Regions from separate parts of the Agrobacterium sp. NPDC058088 genome, predicted to be linked through region 2. Evidence: predicted binding sites of a transcription regulator. Region 2 holds the regulator's gene; the other holds the start of a gene.
What was found. Region 2 encodes LexA, which represses DNA repair genes until DNA is damaged. Its sites were predicted from a motif close to TGTTCNNNNTGTGTTCNG; they were not measured.

Region 1 (7,239 bases), on a different contig from region 2:
CAAGCACATTGCCGTCAAGGAAGCCGTCTTCCCCTTCGCGCGCTTCCCCGGCGTCGACATTCTGCTCGGACCGGAAATGCGCTCGACCGGTGAAGTCATCGGCCTCGACACGGATTTCGCGCTCGCCTTCGCCAAGAGCCAGCTCGGCGCAGGTGTCGACCTGCCGCGCTCGGGCGCGGTCTTCGTCTCGGTCCGTGACGAGGACAAGGAAGGCGTTCTGCCAGCCATCCGCATTCTCGTGGAAAGCGGCTTCAGAGTGCTGGCGACCGGCGGCACCCAGCGTTTCCTTGCCGAAAAGGGCATCAACGCCGAAAAGATCAACAAGGTGCAGGAAGGCCGTCCGCATATCGAAGACGCCATTCGCAACCGTCAGGTCCAGCTGGTCATCAACACCACCGACAGCAACAAGGCGATTTCGGACAGCAAATCGCTGCGCCGTGCAACGCTGATGCAGAAGGTGCCTTACTACACAACGATGGCGGGTGCGGAAGCAGCAGCGCTTGCCATCAAGGCGCTGAAGGCCGGAAATCTGGAAGTGAAGCCGCTGCAGAGCTACTTCAACTAAGTTTTCTGCGGGAAAGCCCGCAATGCAATATTGAAAACAAACGCCGCGGGTCGTCTTGCCCGCGGCGTTTTTATTTTGCGCAATTCTGCTGCAATTCATTTCCCGTATCAAAACGGCATCATTCTCACATGAGGCTCGTGATGTCCTTTTGCATTCCCGAAAAACGTTTCTCCACCATCGGCCGCGCCGTTTCCCTGAATGGGAGGGTTAACCCATGATCGGACGTCCACCTGGCCCGCAGAGGGTGGCATTTCCGCTTCGGATCGAACCCGCGACGTTGAACGCGATCCGGCAGACCGCGAGCGGCGAGTTGCGCAGCATCAATGCCCAGATCGAAATTCTGCTGAAAGAGGCTCTGCGACATCGCGCCGCTGCGGAGGCGACGAACGAACCGAAAGGTGAGCAGAAGGCCGCCAGCCTGGAAAGAGGGGCGGCAGACTAGGCCACGCCCTAGGCGGCCAGCGCCTCACGAACGCAATTGCGTCCTTCAGTCTTTGCCCGGTAAAGCGCACGATCGGCCATTTCGGCAAGCGTCTGGAGATCGCAACGCATCTCGCCGGTAGCGGCAACGCCGATGCTGATGGTCACCCCGACACGCAGGCCCCCACAATCGACCTCATTTATCGCGACCGCGTCACGAATGCGTTCGCCGATCATGCAGGCCTTGCTCACGCCCGCACCCGGGAGGAAAATAATGAATTCCTCGCCGCCGTAACGCGCCAGCACGTCGCCGCCGCGGATGCTGCCGCCGATGCGCCTTGCGACTTCCTGCAGCACGCTGTCACCGACGGCGTGGCCGAAACGGTCATTGATCGACTTGAAGTGATCGATATCAAGCAGCATGGCCGCATCTGCGGGATTGGGAGTTGCGGGCATGGTCTGGAAGAAGAAACGCCGGTTCTTGACGCCCGTCAGCGGATCGGTGTTCGCAAGGACCAGCAATTTCCGTTCAGACCGCTCCGCAACCAGGATCATCACGAAGAGAGCGATAGCGAAGTTCAGCATGATGATGAAGAAAAACGCATTGACCAGATTGATGGTGGCATAACCGGGGAAAAGCACGCTTTTCATTACCGCAAGCGACAGCAGGCCGGAGACACCGGTGATTGCGCCAAGCGCCAGTCGCGAAAGAAGCGGCTCTTTCCGCCACCGTGCAAAAAGCACACCCGCCCCGCCAAGATAGGCCAGAGCCGCACAGCCATTAAAGAGCGCGGCACGAAACGCATTGTTGCCGGCCACCTGCAGCGCGACGCCAATCGCCAGCACGGCGATAAGACATGTAAAGACTACGGTTTTGCGATTTACGAAGCGCCCGTCGCTCAACGTCTTCAGACCGAGCCAGATCAGCGCGTATCCCGCAATACCGAACAAAATGCTGCCAAGCTCCCAGAGAGCCGGCGATAATATTTTCCATTCACCGTACCCGGCAAGCGTCGAACCGATCGCCATCGCCGCGAAACCCGCCGCAAGAGGAATGGGGCCGGGCAGAGCCCGATTACTCATCTTCAGGTAGATAAAGCTTAACAGCCCAACGATGTAAGAACATTTTTGCATCAGTATAACTGTCGCAAGGTCGAGTTCGCCCAGCATAATATGTCCATACGGTAAATAAATTTATGAGACCCTATTACAAGGTACATATAAAATTTCAATAAAAATAAGAGATAAACAAGATATAAAAGTATTGTCTACGACAAAATTCAACTTTCGAAGTAGCTACATAATACATAAAACAATATATTAGAATTTCCTTATTATGCTCACATCCGTCCGGAAGCGTGCCATTTCCGCCTCCTTCACCCTCACATCGGCAAGGCGCAGGAGATAGGACGGATGCACGGTCACAAAAAGCGTCCGACCTTGCTCCATCGGTAACGGACGCCCGCGGATGTCGGAAACCTTTTCCTTGCCACCGGTCAGCGCATAAAGCGCGGTCGCGCCCATGGCAACGATCAATTTTGGCCGGACAAGCGCAATTTCGCGGTTAAGCCACCAGCGACATTGCTCTACCTCTCCCGCATCCGGCCGCTGATGGATGCGCCTCTTGCCACGTGTCTCATATTTGAAGTGCTTGACGGCATTAGTGACATAAAGCTTTTTGCGATCGACACCGATCTCACGGAGGGTCTGGTCGAAAAGCTGACCCGCCGGGCCAACGAAGGGCTTGCCGGCGAGATCTTCGTGATCACCGGGCTGTTCACCGACGATCATGATATCGGCATCGTCCGGCCCCTCGCCGAAAACGGTCTGCGTGGCCTTGCAATGCAGGGGACAACGGGTGCATTGGCCAGCCTCCCGCGCCAGCGACGTAAGGCTGCCATCCAACACGGGTTGCGGCATCTCGCGCGCAGATGCTGCGGCCTGCAGGCGGTGGTGAAAGGGTTGCGGCTGGCTCGCCGCCTTCGCCGCCATCTCCAGCACCCGCGCTTCCGCCCCAAGGACAAGACCGGGTATGAGGTCCGCCTCCGGCAGGTTCTTCCAGTATTTTTTCGGCATCTCCGCCGTCATGGCCTTGATCTTCAGACGGGCAGGATTGAAAATATTGGCATAATAGGTCCGCCAGAGTTCATCCGTTTCGTCCGTCAGATCGGGTTTCACCGCCGCTTCCCGAGAGGTCTGCAGCACATTTCCGTCCCACCGCGCTGACCCCTTCGGTGTTGCGATCAACCAGTCCATATCGGTGAACCGGCGCTGGAAAAACGCCGCCGTCCGTTCGACGATGAAATGATCCGGCTCGAACCAGGCGACGAAGCGCCGACGCCCGCCCTGCCCTTGCGGTAATGGTAACTCCTTGAACCGAACGAAGGCCGTCATCTTGTGACAGTCACGGCGGACCGACTTTTCGAGCAGCCGCGCTTGTGACACATCCGGGTCGGATTTGAACTGCAGCAGGGCACGATCCTGCCTCATCCGCCACAGCAGCCGGTATAGCAGCGCGAAACGGCAGGGATCGCTGTGACAGATGACGGCCTGCGCCAGCGCCACGAAAGCGGACGGTACGGAAACCTGTGTTTCTCCAACCTTGAGCATCGGCAACGGCTCACCGTCGAAATCCAGCAGCCCCGCTTCGTCATCCCGCAACCGCCAGTCAATCGCCTCCGGCGGCACATTGGCGGCAAGCGCCATTCGAGCCGCATCACGCCACTCGCCAAACTCGCCCCGCCCTTCAAGAACCGGGCCATACATCACAACAGCGACAATTGTTCGGGCTGCGGCGCAAACATCGCCCGCAAATCCGGCCGTTCAATCAGTTTTCCCGGCGTCCAGCCATCCGCGACGATAAAGGCCTTCACTTTTTTTAAGGACACCCCAAAGCGGGCAATATCCTCCAGCCTTATCCGCCGAAACCGCCGCGACGAGAGAATGGAAGCGACCGTCTTGGTGCCGAAACCGGGAACACGCAGCAGCATTTCCCGATCCGCCACATTCACATCCACCGGAAAACGGTCGCGATTTTTGAGCGCCCAGGCCAGCTTCGGATCAATATCGAGATCGAGCATCCCATCGCCACCAATTGCGGTTATCTCGCCAATGTCAAAACCGTAAAACCGATAAAGCCAGTCCGCCTGATAAAGCCTGTGCTCACGCATCAAAGGCGGCTTGATCAACGGCAGGTTTTTCGAGGAATCCGGAATGGGGCTGAAAGCCGAATAATAGACGCGGCGCAAACCATAACTGCCATAAAGCCGGGCGCTGGTGGAGAGGATGGTGCTGTCATCGGCACCATCCGCACCCACAATCATCTGCGTGCTCTGCCCGGCGGGAGCAAAGCGTTTGGTCCGGCGCGTCCGCAGCGTCGGCTCGCCCGCCTCCTCGATCTTCAGGCGAATATCGGCCATCGAGCGGCGAATATTGGCAGGCTGCTTTTCCGGCGCAAAACGACCGATACCGCTATCGGTCGGCAACTCGATATTGATCGACAGCCGGTCCGCGTAAAGCCCAGCCTCCTCTATGAGTTTGGCCGATGCTTCGGGGATGGACTTCAGATGGATATAACCACGAAAACCATGCGTCACGCGCAGTTCCCGCGCCACACGCACCATCTCCTCCATCGTATGATCGGAGGAGCGGATGATGCCGGAAGACAAGAACAATCCCTCGATATAGTTGCGCCGGTAAAATTCCAGCGTCAGCCACACCACTTCCTCTGCCGTGAACCGCGCCCGCTCGACATTGCTGGAGGAACGGTTGATGCAATAGGCGCAATCATAGATGCAGAAATTGGTAAGCAGGATCTTCAACAGGGAAATACAACGCCCATCCGGCGCATAGGCATGGCAGATGCCGGACCCTTCCGTGGAACCCAGCCCGCCTGTTGCGGCCGAGTGGCGTTTCGTTGTGCCGCTGGAGGCGCATGATGCATCGTATTTCGCCGCATCGGAGAGAATGGCCAGCCGTTGCCTGATTGACTTCTTCATAGTTATGTTCACTATATGTTCTTTTGAAAAATGTCAATCGTAAAGGTTAAGTCTATGAATAAGACTATAAAATTGCCCGCCTCAAATTTGCTGGCATTTCGCTGTCGTCTTCTGATATAGTCGGCTCAGTTATGATTTTGGCATGGTTCCGGAGTTCCCCTCCGGAACCTGTTTCTTTTTGTGTCTGCAAGTACAGCGACCGGAATGCGAAGGATAAAAAAATGGTAGAAAAAGTACCGATGACTCAGGGTGGATTCGTCAAGCTGCAGGAGGAGCTGCGCTTTCGTCAGCAGGAGGAGCGTCCCCGTATCATCGAGGCAATTGCGGAAGCGCGCGCCCATGGCGACCTTTCGGAAAATGCCGAGTACCATGCTGCCAAGGAAGCACAGAGCCACAATGAAGGCCGCATCACCGAACTCGAAGACCTGACTGCGCGCGCGGAAGTCATCGATCTCTCCAAGATGTCCGGTTCCAAGATCAAGTTCGGCGCCACCGTTAAGCTGGTCGATGAAGACAGCGACGAGGAAAAGACCTATCAGATCGTCGGCGACCAGGAAGCGGATGTGAAGGCGGGCCGCATTTCCATCTCCTCGCCCATCGCCCGTGCCCTCATAGGCAAGGAAGTCGGCGACAGCATCGAAGTCAATGCACCCGGTGGTGCCAAGGGTTACGAGATCCTCGCGGTTCAGTGGGGCTGAGTGCCCCGATGCGATGCGCCCCGAGCGGGCGCATCGCTTCCTGACGAATCGATCCTAAGCCGTAAAGACGGAAGCCCATCTTGTCCCACGTCAGCCTGAAAGATGTGCAGGTACTCGCGCCTAACTTCAAGCGCAGGCTCTCCGGCGTCACCTCCACAATCGTTCAGTTGATACCGGCGCAGAACCGGCTGGGACAAAAGGTCGCCACCATCGGCCCCGGCCTGCCGCCGCACCTGCCGCATGTGCGCTTCCGCGATCTGTGGCGGCTGTGGCAGAATGGCCCGTTGGGCGGCCCGCGCATCTGGCACGCCCGCCGCAATCTGGAAATGTTGCCGGGCATTCTCATGCGTGACGTTCTGCGCATGAAGGTGAAGCTGCTCTTTACCTCCGCGGCGCAGAGGCGGCATTCCGCCTATACCCGGTTTTTGATTTCGAAGATGGATGCCGTGGTTGCGACCAATGCCCGCTCCGGCTCGTTTCTGGAAGTGCCCCATCGCGTCGTCATGCATGGCGTCGATATCGAGTTGTTCCACCCCGGCACCGGCCCGGAAGATACGATCACGGCAACCGGCCTGCCGGGACAATATCTCCTCGGCTGCTTTGGACGGGTGCGCCACCAGAAGGGCACTGATCTCTTCGTGCGCGCCATGGTCGAGCTTTTGCCCGCCTATCCGGACTGGACAGCCGTGGTGTCCGGCCGCGTCACGGCGGAACACCGGGCTTTCGGGGATGCGCTGAAGGCCGATGTCGCCGCAGCCGGCCTTGCCGACCGCATCGTGTTTCAGGGCGAAGTCGACGACATCAAGCCCTGGTACCGGCGGCTAACGCTTTATGTCGCCCCATCCCGCAATGAAGGTTTTGGCCTGACGCCGCTCGAAGCCATGGCCTCGCAGACGGCCGTTGTCGCCAGCAATGCCGGCGCCTACGAGGAAATGATCGTCACCGGCAAGACCGGGGCGGTAGTTGACGCGGGTGACTATGCTTCACTGAAAGATGCGATAAAAACCTATCTCGCCGATCCCGCTCTGGCCAAAGCCCACGCAAGTGCCGGACTTGCGCATGTGCGCAGCACGTTTCCGCTGGAAAAAGAAGCGACAAGTCTCGGCGAAGTCTACGAGGCGTTGCGGCGGGGATGATGCCCCCCGAAGTCGACAAAAAGCCTGTTGATCAGATTTCCACCAGACCGACGCGCTTCACCTGACGGATGGTGAGCATGGTGCGCACCGTATCGACATTTTCGTCCGCCGTCAGAACCTCGATGACGAAATCCTGAAATTCCGTCAGGTTTTTAGCCACGCAATGGAGCAGAAAGTCGCTTTCGCCCGACACCATCCACGCCTGCCGCACCAGCGACCAGCCGGCCGTTGCCGCCGCAAAGGCCTTCAGATTGCTGTCCGACTGGCGCTTGAGACCGATCATGCAGAAGGCGACAAGGTCGAAACCGAGCTTCGGCGCGTTCAACATGGCGTGATAACCTTCGATCACCCCCGCCTCTTCCAGCTTGCGGACACGTCTGAGGCAGGGCGGCGCGGAAATTCCGACCCTTTCGGCCAGCTCC
Region 2 (7,239 bases):
ATGGGGCCGAGCTTTCAGATGTCTTTCGCCGCCACGATTGCGCTTGTCGCCGCCTATGCCGCCTGGAGCCGCTGGCGCACTGACCGTGAGCGCCTGTTCATCGGGCGCAAACCCGCGTGGGTGACAGTGGTGGAAACGGCAGGCGCCGTCATCGGTGGTGTCATCACAACATCGTTGATCGGTGGACTTTCGACGGCGATCTATTCTGTCGAGCATTTTCAGCGTGTCACCACCTATGGACTTTTTGCCAATCTGGCGGCGATGCCGCTGATGTCGCTGATTGTCATGCCCTTTGGTCTTGTCGCCATGCTGCTGATGCCCTTTGGGCTCGATGCACCATTTCTGAAGGTCATGGGTTACGGCATGGCGCTAGTCATCGACGTTGCGGATGAAGTCGCGTCCTGGGGCGGCAGCGCGGCGACCGGTCGGCCGCACGGCGCTTTCATCGGCATTGCTTCAGTGGGTTTCCTGTTGCTGACATTGCTGCGCAGCCGGCTGGCGCTGCTTGGAATTCCACCGCTGCTCTTTGCCTTCGGCCTGTCCGGAGCCGTCGCCCAACGCGATCTGCCCGATCTGCTTATCCATGAGGAGGGGAGGCTGGTGGCGCTTCTGGACGAGGGCAAGGTCTACACCACAAAGACACGACCACAGGGCTTCATCTATGACCAGTGGCAAAGGGCGCTGCTGCTGCCGCAAAAGCCGCTCGCGCCTGTCCTTCTCAAGAAAGCAGTTCCGACAACCACCGTTGCCCTAAGCGCAAAATCGAAACTGGCGCCGGAGGATTTGAAGGCCTTGGCGCGCGAAATGACGGCCACGCTGAGGGATGCTGCGCCGGGCGTCTTTACCTGCCGGACGGGCATCTGGTGCGTGGCGCGTGCGCGAAGCGGCGAATGGATCATCGTGCTGGAGGACGGTCGGTTTGCCGGGAAAGCCTGTGATATCGCCGATATCGTCATCGTTTCCCGCAGAACCTCATTTGCGCAATGCCGCTCGGGAGCCTTGCTGCTCAACCGCGACATATTAAGGCGCATCGGCTCGGTTGAGCTAAATTTCGCCGGCAGCGATGAAGCGGGCGTCGTGGGACAGATGCGCGCTGCAACCGCCGGTGCGGACAGGCCGTGGAGCGAACATCGCTTCTATGACTGGAAGAGCGGCCGTTTTGACCACGAGGTGCCTGAAGCCGTTACCCGCTTGCTGGCGGCATCGCAATGAGTGCCGCCAGAAAGGTTCGTCAGGCCTTCACTCAGACCTTGGCGCGCAGATCCGCGGTCACTTCGCCAATGCCGCCAATTTCCTCTTCATGTGGCAGGTCGCGCCAGATTTCCTTCAGTCCGGCCTCGTACCATTCGCGCATGGCGGGCAGGGCGAGCAGCCGGTCGCAATAGGCTTTCGCTGCCGGCGAAAGATCGGCGCCATAGGTCTGGAAACGGAACGCCACCGGGCAGAAGAAGGCGTCGACCGCCGTGAATTTCTGACCGGCGAGAAAAGGTCCGCCGAATCTGGTGAGACCTTCACTCCACAACGCATCGATGCGCTTTATATCGGCCGCAAGCCCGGCATCGCCAGCTTTTGGTCTTACCCGGATACCGACCGACATGGGGTAGAGATTGCGCAGTGAGAAAAATCCCGCATGCATTTCGCTCGCCGCCGAGCGTGACCAGGCCCGCGCCTGCTTGTCGCTCGCCCAGACGCCCTGATGCCTCTCGGCCAGATATTCGGCGATCGACAGTGATTCCCAAACTGTCACTCCCTCGTCGACAAGGCATGGCACCTTGCCGGTCGGCGAAAATGTGGAGAAGGAAACACCTTCGCCGAAGGGAATGAGTTTTTCATCAAAGGCGATGCCAAGCGTGCGCATCAAAACCCAGGGTCGCAACGACCATGAGGAATAGTTCTTGTTGGCAATATAAAGATCGTACATGGCGTTTTTCCCCGATAGGACGCGCATTTCTACACCTGCGAAGGCGCTCTGGAATATCGCAAATAATCCATGGCTCCCATAAGCCGCATTGATGAATGGGAAGCGAGGGTGACAGAAAAGAGTTCTGTCGATCTCACCGCTTGGAGACAGAAAGCACTTGCGACAATGCTGAGCGAAGCAGAAGGCCGATTGAGTTTACGCGTTAAGCCAACTCTATGCCTGCGGCGTCAGGGAAACAAAGCGAGGATTGATTCTCAAAAAATGACGCGCCATCGGCCAGATGACGCGCATGTTCCTGCATCGGCAAACCAAGTCTTTCCCAGAAGTCGACACTTCATAGGGGAGCACCATTTTTATGACGGCCCCATCGCGACAGGGACTCTGCGCGATGTCACCACATCAATGGTAACGGCGGATCAATCCCACCAGCTTGCCCTGAATTTTCACCCGATCCGGTCCGAAAATGCGGGTCTCATAGGCCGGGTTTGCCGCTTCCAGCGCAATGGACGCACCCTTGCGGCGAAAGCGCTTCAGCGTGGCCTCTTCATCATCCACCAGCGCCACGACAATATCGCCCGGATTGGCGGTGTTGCCGTTGCGGATGATGACGGTGTCGCCGTCAAAAATCCCGGCCTCGATCATCGAATCGCCTTTGACCTCAAGCGCGTAATGTTCGCCCGACCCCAGCATATCCACCGGCACAGCCACATCGTGGGTATTGTTCTGGATGGCAGAAATCGGCACACCGGCAGCGATGCGGCCCATGACGGGAACGGTGGCGGCACCTGCGAAATCGTTGGCGGGCGCCTTAGGGGCGGGGGCGGGTTCCGGCTCCTTCGGTTTTCCGAGACTTCCCTCGATGACGCTCGGCGAAAAGCCGCGCTGCGGCCTTGCGCCCGGCGTGTAAGCCTCAGGCAACTTGATGACTTCGAGCGCTCGCGCCCTGTTGGGTAGCCGGCGAATGAATCCGCGCTCTTCGAGTGCGGTAATCAGCCGGTGAATACCGGATTTCGAAGCAAGATCGAGTGCGTCCTTCATTTCATCGAAGGAGGGCGGCACGCCGGACTCTTTCATTCTTTCATGAATGAAGAGAAGCAATTCCTGCTGTTTGCGCGTGAGCATGAGGAAAACACCCTTGAGAATCGTCGTTGAAGTCGCGAAACAAATACAGAACGAACACTATATGTTCCATATGTGTTCTGCAATCCCCTAAAATTTCGTGAACCTGCTATCTGTTGTTTTGATGATTTGCTTCATGGCGCCTGATTGTGCTCTTCTGACGTCCAAATCGTCCAGGTATGCTTGGGCGGGGTGCCAGCGCAGGAAAACAGGCCATGATGAAATCACATCGCATCGATCATCTCGTTCTGCCAGTGGAAGATCTCGGCATTGCCGTAAAGCGCCTTGTCAGCCTTGGATTTACGGTCGCACCGGAAGCTTTGCATCCGTTCGGAACCCGAAATGCCTGTGTCTTTTTCAAAGACGATACCTATCTTGAGCCACTCGCGATTGCTGATCCGGCTAAATATAACGCATCTGCGGACGGCGGCGATGTGTTCACAGGCAGGGACAGGGCCTTCAGGCAAAAAGTCGGGCAGGAGGGCTTTTCGGCTCTCGTGGCCAAAACCGAGGATGCCCTTGCAGACCATGAGAGGTTTGTGACGTCGGACGTGTCGGCTGGCGATGTATTCCATTTTTCACGCCCCGTGCGGATGCCAGACGGATCGCAGAGCGAGGCGGCCTTCCGTCTCGCCTTCGCGGCAAGCGGTTCGGCGGCGGATTTCTTCCTCTTTAGTTGCCAGCGGCTGCGCGCCCTGCCGGGAGACCGCGCGGCGCTGGAGCGTCACGCCAACAGTGTCTCAGGCCTTAGCGAAATTATCCTGTTTTCAGGTGGCGACACGAAGGCGGTGCACCTGATCGAAACTGTGTTGGGCTGTGAGGGTAGGGTGTCTTCGGGTGGAGACATGGTTTTTGTTGCCGGCAATGCCCGCGTGAGGCTAACCCAAAAAGCTGACTTGGGCGGACTGGCCTTAGGACTTTCTGCCGGGAGCGACGTCGGATTGCATGGCATGGGCGTCGTCTTTTCTGCCGACGATCTTGCCGTGACAGAAGCGGTGCTTGCTGCTAATGGCGTGTTCTGCGCAAAAGCGGGCGGCCGTCTGGTGGTGCCCGCCGCACCCGGTCAGGGCGTTGCCTTCGCCTTCGAGGAAAAATGATGAGCGTTACGAACAATCTCAAAGTCACCGCCGGCGATGGCGCCAGCAAGGTTTCCTTCTCCAATGCCGAGCGCTTTTCGCTGATCGCCGGTCCGTGCCAGATGGAAAGCCGCGAGCATGCCTTCATGATTGCTGGCGTGCTGAAGGAGCTTTGCGACAAGCTGGGAATCGGACTTGTTTATAAGTCCTCCTTCGATAAGGCCAACCGCACCTCGCTTTCCGGCAAGCGCGGCATTGGCCTTGAGAGTGCGATGCAGGTTTTCGCCGATCTCAAGAAGGAGTTCGGCTTTCCTGTTTTGACCGACATTCACACCGAAGAACAATGCGCCATCGTTTCCGAGGTGGTGGATGTCTTGCAAATTCCAGCCTTCCTCAGCCGTCAGACCGATCTTCTCGTCGCAGCTGCAAAAACCGGTCGCGTCATCAATGTCAAAAAGGGTCAGTTCCTGGCGCCCTGGGACATGAAGAACGTGTTGGCCAAGCTGAATGAGAGCGGCAACCCGAACGTGCTTCTGTGCGAACGCGGCGCATCCTTCGGTTACAACACGCTGGTTTCCGATATGCGCTCTCTGCCGATCATGGCATCGCTCGGCGCGCCTGTCGTGTTTGACGCTACCCATTCGGTGCAGCAGCCGGGCGGGCAGGGCGGCTCCACGGGCGGCCAGCGTGAATTCGTCGAGACTTTGGCCCGTGCCGCTGTCGCTGTCGGCGTCGCCGGTCTCTTTATTGAAACCCATGAAGACCCGGATAATGCGCCTTCCGACGGCCCCAACATGGTGCACCTGAAGGACATGCCCGAACTGCTCGAAAAGCTTCTGGCCTTTGACGCCATTACCAAGGCGTAAGGGAACGGCTGTTGATCCGTACCAATCGATTTTAAATGGCGGGTGCCCCGTTTCTGCCGTCCGCCGTCATTGTAATTTCTTCGCCATCGTCTAAGACAGGCGACGGAAAATATCTGTTCCATTCCCAAGGGAGAGACCATGACTGCCATTACCGATATTATTGCGCGCGAAATCCTCGACAGCCGCGGCAACCCGACCGTTGAAGTCGATGTGTACCTCGAAGACGGCTCCATGGGCCGTGCAGCCGTTCCGTCGGGCGCCTCCACCGGCGCGCATGAAGCGGTTGAGCTGCGCGACGGCGGCAAGCGTTATCTCGGCAAGGGCGTGGAAAAGGCTGTTGAAGCCGTCAACACGGAAATCTTCGACGCCATCGGCGGCTTCGATGCTGAAAACCAGATTCAGATCGACCAGATGATGATCGCGCTGGACGGCACCCCGAACAAGTCGCGCATCGGCGCGAACGCCATTCTCGGCGTTTCGCTCGCCATCGCCAAGGCTGCTGCCGAAGCCTCCGGTCTGCCGCTTTACCGTTATGTCGGCGGCCCAAACGCGCATCTGCTGCCGGTTCCGATGATGAACATCATCAACGGCGGCGCGCATGCCGACAACCCGATCGACTTCCAGGAATTCATGATCCTGCCGGTTGGCGCGGAAAACATCCGCGAAGCCGTACGTATGGGATCGGAGGTGTTCCACACGCTGAAGAAAGAATTGTCCGCGCAGGGCCACAACACCAATGTCGGTGACGAAGGTGGTTTCGCACCTGGCCTCGAAAGCGCGCCGGCGGCGCTCGATTTCATCATGAAGTCGATCGAGAAAGCCGGTTACCGTCCGGGCGAAGACATGTATGTCGGCCTCGACTGTGCATCGACCGAATTCTTCAAGAACGGCAAATACGTTCTCGAGGGCGAAGGCCGCACGCTGGAATCGGGTGCGATGGCTGAATACCTCGCAGACCTCGTTGCAAAGTATCCGATCATTTCCATCGAAGACGGTATGGCTGAAGACGACTGGGACGGATGGAAGACATTGACCGACCTCATCGGCAATAAGTGCCAGCTGGTCGGCGACGATCTCTTCGTCACCAACTCCGCACGTCTGCGCGATGGCATCAAGATGGGCGTTGCAAACTCCATCCTCGTCAAGGTCAACCAGATCGGTTCGCTCTCCGAGACGCTGGATGCGGTGGAAACCGCGCACAAGGCTGGCTACACCGCCGTTATGTCGCACCGCTCGGGCGAGACGGAAGATTCCACCATTGCCGATCTCGCTGTCGCGACGAACTGCGGTCAGATCAAGACCGGCTCGCTCGCTCGTTCCGACCGGCTTGCAAAGTACAACCAGCTGATCCGCATCGAAGAAATGCTCGGTCCGCAGGCTGCATACGCCGGCCGTTCAATCCTGCGTGGTTAATTCGCCAGGATTTCCGGGAGCTTTTCTGCCTTAAGAGCTAGCAGTATTACAGGCTAGCAGCACATTTCTACGTCATCCTCGGCCCTGTGCCGAGGATCTGCCAACGTCTCGTCAATTCGATACCTAGCAGATGCTCGGGTCACGCGCGAGCATGGTGGAGGAGGAGAGCTTTCAGAACGACGTCATTGTTGAAGCCCGCCTCTCGGCGGGCTTTTTAATGCCCATTTGCCAATCGCCTGTTAAGGTCAACGGATAGTTAAACAATCCACTCTAGTCTCAGAATCAAGTTACGCGTTTTGAGGCATCTCTCCGGCATGTGGACCAGACATCATAAAAAGAGACGATTCGGTCGGCTGATCGTTCCAGCCATCACCATCGCTTTTCTTTCCTATTTCGGCTATCATTCCATCCATGGCGACTTCGGCCTGCAGGCAACCGAGCGGCTTGAGCGCCAGCGCATGACACGCACTGCGGAACTTGCAAAGCTGACGCAGGCCCGTGTGGCGCTGGAGCGGCAGGTGGAATTGCTGAGTGATGGCTCGCTCGAGCGGGACATGATCGATGAGATTTCGCGTTATCAGCTGAATATGTCCCGCACGGACGAAATCGTCATCATGAACACATATTTCTGATTAACCTGAATCAAGTTAATTAATGATTTTTGATTTATTCACAGCATCTTAGCGTGAATATGTGCCATGCGTTTAAAGCATTGCTGCATGGCGTTTTCTTGAATATGGTACGCGCCACTCTATCCATTCAAATGGCAACTCAGGGAGGGATGAATGGCGCCGCGAAAATCAGCGACCGTATCCGGCCGCAAGACCACGGCAAAGGCTGCAAC

Region 1: the regulator LexA is predicted to act here: its motif matches at 4,989-5,006, upstream of ACFVTJ_RS01975 (putative DNA modification/repair radical SAM protein).

Annotation. Positions count from the first base shown of each region.
Region 1 covers NZ_JBHVSU010000001.1:395,393-402,631, reverse strand. The annotation lists gene carB (carbamoyl-phosphate synthase large subunit) at 1-565, shown strand, start outside; gene ACFVTJ_RS01990 (hypothetical protein) at 780-1,007, shown strand; gene ACFVTJ_RS01985 (GGDEF domain-containing protein) at 1,016-2,155, opposite strand; gene ACFVTJ_RS01980 (UdgX family uracil-DNA binding protein) at 2,306-3,751, opposite strand; gene ACFVTJ_RS01975 (putative DNA modification/repair radical SAM protein) at 3,751-4,983, opposite strand; gene greA (transcription elongation factor GreA) at 5,205-5,681, shown strand; gene ACFVTJ_RS01965 (glycosyltransferase family 4 protein) at 5,762-6,817, shown strand; gene ACFVTJ_RS01960 (Lrp/AsnC family transcriptional regulator) at 6,849-7,239, opposite strand, start outside.
Region 2 covers NZ_JBHVSU010000002.1:921,990-929,228, forward strand. The annotation lists gene ACFVTJ_RS09860 (ComEC/Rec2 family competence protein) at 1-1,212, shown strand, start outside; gene ACFVTJ_RS09865 (glutathione S-transferase family protein) at 1,244-1,921, opposite strand; gene lexA (transcriptional repressor LexA) at 2,321-3,043, opposite strand; gene ACFVTJ_RS09875 (VOC family protein) at 3,256-4,137, shown strand; gene kdsA (3-deoxy-8-phosphooctulonate synthase) at 4,137-4,982, shown strand; gene eno (phosphopyruvate hydratase) at 5,121-6,395, shown strand; gene ACFVTJ_RS09890 (septum formation initiator family protein) at 6,710-7,027, shown strand; gene pdhA (pyruvate dehydrogenase (acetyl-transferring) E1 component subunit alpha) at 7,181-7,239, shown strand, end outside.